One region of the Streptomyces sp. bgisy130 genome, then DNA from elsewhere that is predicted to be linked to it. Evidence: riboswitches for the same ligand, from Rfam matches in the RefSeq annotation. Region 1 holds a riboswitch; the other holds the start of a gene.

What was found. A riboswitch is a leader RNA that binds a small molecule or an ion and turns the genes downstream of it on or off. The one in region 1 is predicted to bind cyclic di-AMP.
Region 2: another riboswitch for cyclic di-AMP. It lies ahead of AC3EUV_RS06360 (C40 family peptidase); the one in region 1 lies ahead of AC3EUV_RS35715 (C40 family peptidase).

What each region holds. Positions count from the first base shown of each region.
Region 1 is NZ_JBYISA010000056.1:210-4,068, reverse strand. It holds gene AC3EUV_RS35725 (ATP-dependent Clp protease proteolytic subunit) at 1-533, shown strand, start outside; gene AC3EUV_RS35720 (hypothetical protein) at 540-848, shown strand; cyclic di-AMP (ydaO/yuaA leader) riboswitch at 1,138-1,322, shown strand; gene AC3EUV_RS35715 (C40 family peptidase) at 1,327-1,800, shown strand; gene AC3EUV_RS35710 (LysE family translocator) at 1,888-2,547, opposite strand; gene AC3EUV_RS35705 (LysR family transcriptional regulator) at 2,619-3,536, shown strand; gene AC3EUV_RS35700 (ATP-binding protein) at 3,568-3,859, opposite strand, start outside.
Region 2 is NZ_JBYISA010000003.1:254,770-260,381, forward strand. It holds gene AC3EUV_RS06345 (alpha/beta hydrolase) at 1-299, shown strand, start outside; gene AC3EUV_RS06350 (C40 family peptidase) at 334-1,515, opposite strand; gene AC3EUV_RS06355 (hypothetical protein) at 1,840-2,193, shown strand; gene AC3EUV_RS06360 (C40 family peptidase) at 2,312-3,475, opposite strand; cyclic di-AMP (ydaO/yuaA leader) riboswitch at 3,483-3,667, opposite strand; gene pcrA (DNA helicase PcrA) at 3,957-5,612, shown strand, end outside.

The DNA of each region.
Region 1 (3,859 bases):
TCATCTTCCTGGGCACCCCGGTCGACGACGCCTCCGCCAATGACGTGATGGCGCAGTTCATCCACCTCGAACACGCCGCGCCCGAACAGGACATCTCGCTCTACATCAACTCCCCCGGCGGCTCCTTCACGGCGATGACCGCCATCTACGACACGATGCGCTTCGTGTCGTGCGATGTGCAGACCATCTGCCTGGGGCAGGCCGCCTCCGCCGCCGCGGTACTGCTCGCCGCCGGCACCCCCGGAAAGCGGCTGGCCCTGCCCGGCGCCCGGATCCTGATCCATCAGCCGTCGCTCCACGAGCCCGTCCAGGGCCAGGCCACCGATCTCCAGATCCAGGCCGAGGAGTTGCTGCGCACCCGCGACATGCTGGAGCGGATGCTGGCGGAGCACACCGGACAGCCCCGGGAACGGATCGCCGCCGATATCGAGCGCGACAAGATCTTCGACGCTGAATCCGCCCGGGAGTACGGCCTGATCGACGGGCTCACCCGTCAGCGCAAGCAGTCCGTCCCCCAACTCGGCGCACGGTGAGCCCGGATGCTGCTGCCGGAACTGCCGCCGCTGCCCGCCCTGACACGGGCCGAGGGTGAGCTGATCGACCGCTACCTGGAGGTGCTCGACCTGCTGGGCAGGATCAACCCGGCCCGGGGCGGCGACACCTACACCGGACTGCGGGCCGCCCAGGCGCTGGTCGGCAAGGCCGCCGGACTGCGCGACGCGCTGACACTGATGCACGACCGGGGCGAGAGCGAACTGCACCGCGAGACCTTGACCCGGGCGCTGCGGGTACTGGAGGGCGAACGCCGGGCCGGGCTCGTGACGATGCCGCCGGCCACGGAGAGTTGACACGACACGCACACGGAGCTGCGCATACGGCGTAGCGTCCGGACCCGATGTGAGGAGGCGACGAATTGCGCGGGGAGACGCAATTCCTTGGACCTCTGATGTTTCGCCCCTGGTCCAGGGGGTGCGGCGCCCCGCGCCAAGGCACTTGAGGGAACAAAAGTAACCATTCAGGCGAAGTGTGACGCATGTCACATACGGCATTTTCAGCTCGGAATTCTGGTGGCGGGTGCGTGACGATCCCTTCGACGGCAAGACCCCGCCACAGCGACGGGGCGGTCCGGACGGGCGCCTAATCCCGCCGCCGTACCGGATGTCAGGTCGACGTTGTGGACCGGCGGGAGCGGAGGACCCGAGCAAGACGGGGTCCCGGCCTCAGGGCCGAGACTCCTTGGGGTGAAGCCGTACGCACGGCCGGGCATCTTCGCCTGCCCGAACCCGACAGGTCTTCCTTCGCAGGCGGCTGACGAAGGGTTTGCGCATGACTGTGCGCACGCAGACGCCGAATCTGCTGGCACGTGCCGGCACCGTCACCGCTCTGACGCTGGTCACCCTGGGCGGGACGACCCTCGCCCCAGGAGAGGCCGGGAACGCCGAAGCCGCCTCCGTGTCCGCCTACGCGCTGCGGATCGCGGCCTCCAAGAGCGGCGCGCCCTACCAGTACGGCGCCCAAGGGCCGTACCGCTTCGACTGTTCGGGGCTGACGATGTACTCGTTCAAGCGCGCCGGGCGGGCCCTGCCCCGTACCGCCGCCGCACAGTACGTCCGCACCCGGCATCTCCCGGCCTCCCTGCGCAGACGCGGCGACCTGGTCTTCTTCCGTTCCGCAGGCGGCATTTACCACGTCGGCATCTACGCCGGCCGGGGCCGGATGTGGCATGCCCCCAAGGCCGGAAGCGTGGTGCGGCTGGAACGGATCTGGAGCGGCGCGGTGTCCTACGGACGGGTGGGCTGACCGGCATTTCGTCTCACGTGTGATCAATTGTCAGTGGGATGGGCTCACTTGGCCGGTGACCTCACCCCCCCTGCCCGTGCCCATCCTTCAGGCCAGCACGACCTCGATGAGCAGGATGCCGCCCAGCGTCGTGAGCAGCGTTCCGGTGACGGCTTCCAGGGCGCGGGTGACCCGGGGGCGGCGCAGCCAGCTGCCCAGGCGGTCGACCAGCAGCGCGACGGCGGGGAACCACACCAGCGCCATGGCGACGACCATCGTCGCGAGCAGGAGGGTGCGGGGCAGCGCGGGCTCGCCGGCCGGGACGAACTGCGGGAGCAGGCTGAGGAAGAGGACCGGGGCCTTCGGGTTGAGGGCATTGGTCAGGAAGCCCTGGCGCAGGCTCTGTGCGGTACCCAGGAGCGCGGGCGGGTGGCCGTCCTGGGGCGCGGGCGGGCCGGTCGTGGCCTCCTCGTGCGTCTTCCGGTGCCGGACGACCCCGAGCAGCGCGCCGACTCCCAGGTACAACAGGTAGAGCCCGCCCAGGAGTTGGACGGCGCCGAAGAGCGCGGGCACGGCGACCAGCACGGCCGCGAGTCCGGCGACCGCCAGTGCGGTGTGCACCAGCAGCCCGCCGGCCACTCCGACGGCGGCCGCGACCCCCGCCCGGCGCGAGTCGAGTGCGTTGCGCACCACGACCGCGAAGTCCGCGCCCGGCATGGCGACCATGCCCGCGGCGACTCCGGTGAAAGCGATCAGCTGTCCGTCCATGGGAGCAGTTTCGCTGGTCAGAGCCTTTAATAGGGAGTGGCAATGTTCTTGGGGAGCCTAAAGAGGTTCTTATGTACGACCCCACGCGGCTGGCCGCTCTGGTGGCGGTGGCGGAGGCCGGTTCGATCAGCAGAGCCGCCGACCGGCTGGGCTACACCGCGCCCGCGCTCTCCCAGCAGCTCGCCAAACTGGAGCGGGAGGCGGGGACGGCGCTGCTGGTGCGCCACCACCGCGGGGCACGGCTGACGGCCGCCGGTGAGCTGCTGCTCGTACGGGCCCGGCGGGTGCTCGACGAGCTGGATCAGGCGCGGCACGAGCTGTCCCGGCTGACGGGGCTGTCCGGCGGCCGGCTGCGGGTCGGCACGTTCATGACCGCCGGGACGCATCTGCTGCCGCCCGCGCTCAGCGCGTTCCGGCGGGCGCACCCCGATGTGGAGCTGAGCGTCACGGAGTACGTACCTCCGCAGGCCAGCGCGGCGGTGGCGCTGGGCGAGGTCGATCTGGCGCTGACGCACGAGTATGTGCCGGGCGAGGCGATGCCCCCGCCGGAGGGGGTGCGGCTCGAACCGCTGCTGACCGAGGAACTGGTGCTGGTCACCGCGCCGGGCCATGCCCTGTCGGCGGGCGCCGGACGTCTGCCGCTCGCCGAGCTGGCCGGTCAGCCGCTGGTCAGCATGGCGCCGGCCAACCCGAACCGGCGTGCCGTGGAGGCGGCACTGGCGGCGGCCGGGGCGAGTGTGGCGGTGCGCTGCGAGTCCCCGAGCTATGCGGTGGTCTGTGCGCTGGTGAGCGCGGGGCTCGGGGTGGCGGTGGTCCCGGAGATGATGGCGGAGGGCTCGCTGACGCCGCTGGGCGTCCGCCGGCTGGACCCGCCGGAGCTGCTCCGCCGGATCTCGGTGGCCTACCGGCCCGGCGGCGGGGCACCGGCCGCGGACACCTTGCGCGCCCTGTTGCGCGGGGCCTTCGCCCGCCACGCCCCCGCGCCGTAGCCCAACGGGTCGCCGGGTGCGGCGGAGGTCTTCAGCGGACGGCGTTCGGCCACGGCACGGTGATCCAGACGGTCTTCCCGCCGGACTCGGTGGGGACGACCGAGAGCCGGCCGCCGGCTTCCGCGGCGAGGCAGCGGATGATGACCAGGCCGCGGCCGTTGTCCTGCTGAACGGCGGCGGGCAGCCGGCGCGGGCGGCGGGGGTGGCTGTCGGTGATGCCGACCCGCAGCTGTTCGTCGCGTTCCAGCCGCAGCTCGACGGTGAAGTCCGGGGACCGGCCGAAGGTGTGCACGACGGCGTTGGTCGCGAGTTCGGAGATGATC
Region 2 (5,612 bases), on a different contig from region 1:
CGGCGCTGGAGCGCGACTCGCTGGCCGGCAAGGACCCCAAGCTGCGCCTCGAATCCAACCCGCTGCACATCCTGAAGTCGGCGAACGCGGCCGGCAAGCCGCCGCGTACCGCGCTGTATGTGTCGGGCGCGGCCCGCGACGGCTACCAGTCCGGCCTCGCCCTGCGGCAGTTCGCGCAGCTCCCGACGACGGTGACCGTGCAGCTGATCCCGGCGAGCGCGGGCGGCCACACCACGGCGGTCTGGGAGCAGCAGGTCCCGCAGATCTTCCGCTGGCTGGGGACACAGCTCAGGGCGTGAGCCCAAGGGGACGCCACCCCCGCGCACCCCCCGGCTACGCCGGCCGCGTCGCCGCCGCGAACGGCATCTGGTCGATCGGTGCGATCCGTACCGGCGCGCCCGGATGCGGTGCGTGGATCATCCGGCCGTCCCCGACGTAGATCCCCACATGGCTGATGCCCGAGTAGAAGAACACCAGGTCACCGGGGGCGAGTTGGGAGCGGGCGACCCGCGGACCGGAGCTGATCTGGGTGTAGGTCGTCCGCGGCAGGGCGACCCCGCCGGCCTTCCAGGCGGCCTGGGTCAGCCCCGAGCAGTCGTAGCCGGAGGGGCCCGTCGCGCCCCAGACGTACGGCTTGCCGAGGGCGCTGTAGGCGAAGGAGACGGCGCGCGCGGCGCGGGGGTTGGGTGCCTGCGCCGCGGCGGCTCCCGACACGCCAGGAAGCCGGCTGAGCACGCCGCCCCCGTGGCCGCCCCCATCGCCGCCCCCGTTCTCCGCGCGGCCCTGGCGCGCGCTCCGTGCGCCGTCCCGGGCCGTCATCCGCTGCCGCTGCTCCGCGGTCAGCCGGGACAGCAACTGCTCGGCGGCGCCCAGCTTGTGGACGACGGTGACCCGGTGCTTCTTCAGCTGCGCCTCGGCGTCCGCCAGCCGCTCCACGGTGTCCTCGGCCCGCTGCCGGACCTGCCGGACGCTGCCGAGCCGGCGTGCGTAGCCGGCCACGGCGGTCGCCTGATGGCTGCCCGTACGCTCCAGCACCGCGGCACCGTCCAGATAGCGCTGCGGGTCCGCGGACAGCAGCAGCCGCACGGTCGGGTCGACGCCGCCGGAACGGTACTGGCCGGCGGCCAGGGTGCCCAGTTCGGCGCGGGCGGTGTTCAGTTTCCCGGTCCTGCGGGCGGCCTCGTCCTGGAGCCTGCTCAGCTCCTCGCGTGCGGTGTCGGCGGAATCCTTCGCACCGTTGTAGCTCTGCGTGGCCACCTCTGCCTCCTGGTACAGCGCGTCGACCCGGTCCTTGACCTGGGCGGGGGTGAGCCGGTGTGCGGCCTGGCCGGCGGCGTCGAAATCGGGGGTGAGGGGGGCGCCTGCCGCCTGCGCGAGGCCGAACGCGGGGGTGGCACCGGCCAGTGCCAGGGTGGCGGCCGTACGGGCGGTGCGCGCGCTGCGCGAGCCGCCACCGGTGAGCAAGGCGAGCGGATGCTGCCGGGGCTTGCGGTGCGAGGCCACGGTGGCCGTCACTTCCTTCCCTTCGAGCCGCGGGTGCGGCGGCGGTCCGTCACGGGGGCAACGGGCCGCCGCCGCACCACTCGGCGGGGGCGGCCGACGGAACGCCGGTGGGAGACCGGCGAGGCGGGGAGTCGGCCGCCTGAGGGAGGACGCTAAGCCTGGGGGTCGCGGCAGTGAGTGTGCTTGCCCGGGATTGTTCGCTTTCGACCGCGGCGGGTACGCGGGTGACCGCGGCGCCATGGCCGTACGGCCGGGACCGGCCTGGCCTGACCGAAGCGGCGATAGTGGGCGCCCTGCCCGAAGGGCCGTGCTATACGGCGGCTACGATCCAGCACTATGGACGTAGTAACCAATATCTTCGTCGGTCTGCACATCATCGGCATCGCCTCCCTGCTGGGCGGCTTTCTGACCCAGATGAAGGCGATGAGCGCGGGCACCGCCCGCTTCGTGCCGGCCATGCTGCACGGCGCCCTGACGATGCTGGTCACCGGCATCGTGCTGGTCGGCCTCAACCAGGCCCAGGACCACCCGCTCAACAACATCAAGCTCGGCATCAAGATGGCCGTACTGGTGGTGATCCTGGCGCTGGTCTACGTCAAGCGGGACGACGAGACGGTGGACAAGCCGCTCTTCGCCGCGGTCGGCGGCCTGACGGTGGCCAACATCTTCATCGCGGTGCTCTGGACCTGACGAGCCCCCCACTACGGCACACCGCGCGGTCCTCGCCTCCGGATACGGAGGCGAGGACCGCGCGGTGGCGTGTGGGGGGTGACCGTGGGGGGTGGTCTGGTGGGGGAGCGGGGCGGGCTCAGCCCGGACGGACGCTCCCGTATATCGGCATGTAGTAGATCGACTCCTCCCGGACGCTGGCGCCCGGCTTCGGAGCGTGCACCATCTTCCCGTCGCCCAGGTACATGCCGACGTGGCTGATGTCGTCATAGAAGAAGACCAGGTCGCCGGGCTGAAGATCCTTGGTGGCCACCCGCTGGCCCACCTTGACCTGGTCCCAGGTCGTCCGCGGCAGATCGACACCCGCCGCCTTCCACGCCGCCTGGGTCAGCCCCGAGCAGTCGTAGGAAGTGGGCCCGGTGGCGCCCCAGACGTACGGCTTGCCTATCTGGGCGCGGGCGAAGGCGAGCGCCTTGGCGCCCTTGCTGGTGGCCGAGTCGCCCGTGGAGCCACCCGTGGAGGAGCCACCACCGGTGGAGCCCCCTGTGGAGCCACCGGTCGAGCCGCCGCTGTCCTGCTGCCGCTGGCGCTCCCGCTCCTGCTGCTTGCGCGCCTCCTCCGCGGCCCGGCGCTTGGCCGCCGCCTCCTTCTGGCGCTCCAGCTCGGCCAGCCGCGCCTTCTCCTGGGCGGTCAGCCGGGACAGCAGCTGCCGGGCCTCGGCCAGCTTGTCCTGGACGGAGGCCTTGGACTCCTTCAGGGACGCCTGCGACTCCTGCAACCGCTCCAAGCTGCGGGTCGCCTCGGCGCGCTGCTTGGTGGCCGCCGCCTGCTGCTCCTGGTAGTCGGTGACGGCCTGCTTCTGCCGGCCGGTCAGCCGCTCCATGAGGTGGTTGCGGTCGACGAACTGCTGCGGGTCCTTGGCGAGCATCAGCTGCGCCGTCGGGTTCATGCCGCCGGTCCGGTACTGCGCCGAGGCGAAGGTGCCCAGCAGGCGCCGGGACTCGTTCATCTTCTCCGCGCGCTTGGCGGAGGCATCGAGCAGGCCGTCCACGGTGTCGCGCTGGGACTCGGCCCGCTCCTTGGCGGCGTTGTATTTCTGGGTGGCCACCTCGGCCTGGTGGTACAGGTCGTCGACCTTCTGTTTGACCTCTTCGACGGTCGGCTTGGGCGCCCTGGGGGCCGCTTCGGCGGACTGCGAGAGCAGGGTGACCGAGGCGAGGGCGGCAGTGGTGAGGCCGGCCGCTGTACGGCGGCCGGTGGGTGAGGCGAGAACGCTGGTGCGCGGCTTGCGGTGCGACGCCAAGACCGGCAACTCCTTCCGTGGACCGCCTACCGGGTTAGCTGTCGGGTTCGGGCGGTGTCGCTGACGGAAGGCTTGCCCTACGGTCCGGACGTCCACTGGCGACGGCCGTACGGATCGATTCACCCCGGTGGTGCTGGTGGGTCCCCGGCTCCGGGTGCCTGAGGGCAGGGCCGGACTCGGCGTCGGCGGCCCGTGCGAACCTGTCGTCCGCGGGGAGGCGGGCTGCCTGAGCGAGGACGTTAGCCAACTCGTGTGGCTCCTGTGAAGGCTGATGTTCGATATGCCCGAAACCTTTTCGTGACCTGAACGCGATGCGGGGGTTGTTGCGGCAGATGTCGGGTTCGGGTACCCGAAGCGCCGGCCGTACGACCGCGGCCGCCGGCCGTCTGACCTGCCGCTGCGCCGGGGGCCGCGCGAAGGCGGTCCGCAATCCGCCACTCGGCGGCGGACTGTCAGTGCGGCGGCCTAGACTCGGTGGGCGATGAGCAGCCTCTTTGATGACAGCTTCCTGGCGGACCTCGGCCACAAGGGCGAGGAGGAACACCCTCCGCCTCCCGAGGACGAGCACGGCCCGGCCCCGGAGGAGATCCCCGCCGACCTCTTCGGCGGGAGGTTCGACGCGCCCGCGCTCAGGGAGACGTACTACCGCGACGGCGCCGCCCGCCCCGCCATCGACCCGGCGACGCTGCTGGAGGGGCTCAACGACGAGCAGAAGGCCGCCGTGGTGCACACCGGCGGTCCGCTGCTGATCGTCGCCGGCGCCGGCTCCGGCAAGACCCGGGTGCTCACCCACCGCATCGCGCATCTGCTCGCCGAGCGGCATGTTCACCCCGGCCAGATCCTCGCGATCACGTTCACCAACAAGGCCGCCGGTGAGATGAAGGAGCGCGTCGAGGAACTGGTCGGCCCGCGCGCGAACGCCATGTGGGTCTCCACCTTCCACAGCGCCTGCGTCCGCATCCTGCGCCGCGAGTCCAAGAAGCTGGGCTTCACGTCCTCGTTCTCGATCTACGACGCCGCCGACTCCAAGCGCCTGATGGCCCTGGTCTGCCGCGACCTCGACCTGGACCCCAAGCGCTACCCGCCCAAGTCCTTCAGCGCGAAGATCTCCAACCTCAAGAACGAGCTCATCGACGAGGAGACCTTCGCCGGGACGGCCGCCGACGGGTTCGAGAAGACCCTGGCCGAGGCGTATGCCATGTACCAGGCACGGCTGCGCGAGGCCAACGCCCTGGACTTCGACGACATCATCATGACGACGGTCAATCTGCTCCAGGCATTCCCGGACGTCGCCGAGCACTACCGCCGCCGTTTCCGCCATGTCCTCGTCGACGAGTACCAGGACACCAACCACGCCCAGTACACCCTCGTACGCGAACTGGTCGGCCCCGCCGAATCCGCCGCCGAGCTCTGCGTCGTCGGTGACGCCGACCAGTCGATCTACGCCTTCCGCGGCGCCACGATCCGTAACATCCTCCAGTTCGAGGAGGACTACCCGGACGCGACCACGATCCTGCTGGAGCAGAACTACCGCTCCTCGCAGACGATCCTGTCCGCCGCCAACGCCGTCATCGAGCGCAACGAGAACCGCCGCCCCAAGAACCTCTGGACGGATGCCGGCGCCGGTCCCAAGATCACCGGCTATGTCGCCGACACCGAGCACGACGAGGCCCAGTTCGTCGCCGACGAGATCGACCGGCTGACGGACGTCAAGGACGCCAAGGCCGGCGATGTCGCCGTCTTCTACCGCACCAACGCCCAGTCCCGTGTCTTCGAAGAGATCTTCATCCGGGTCGGGCTGCCCTACAAGGTCGTCGGCGGCGTGCGCTTCTACGAGCGCAAGGAGGTCCGCGATGTGCTCGCCTATCTGCGGGTGCTCAGCAACCCCGAGGACACCGTCCCGCTCCGCCGCATCCTGAACGTTCCCAAGCGCGGCATCGGCGACCGCGCCGAGGCGATGATCGACGCCCTGTCGGCGCGCGAGAAGATCACCTTCCCGCAGGCGCTGCGCCGGGTCGACGAGGCGTACGGCATGGCGGCCCGCTCCGCCAACGCCGTCAAGCGCTTCAACGTCCTCATGGAGGAGCTGCGGACCATCGTCGAGTCCGGCGCCGGCCCCGCCACCATCCTGGAAGCG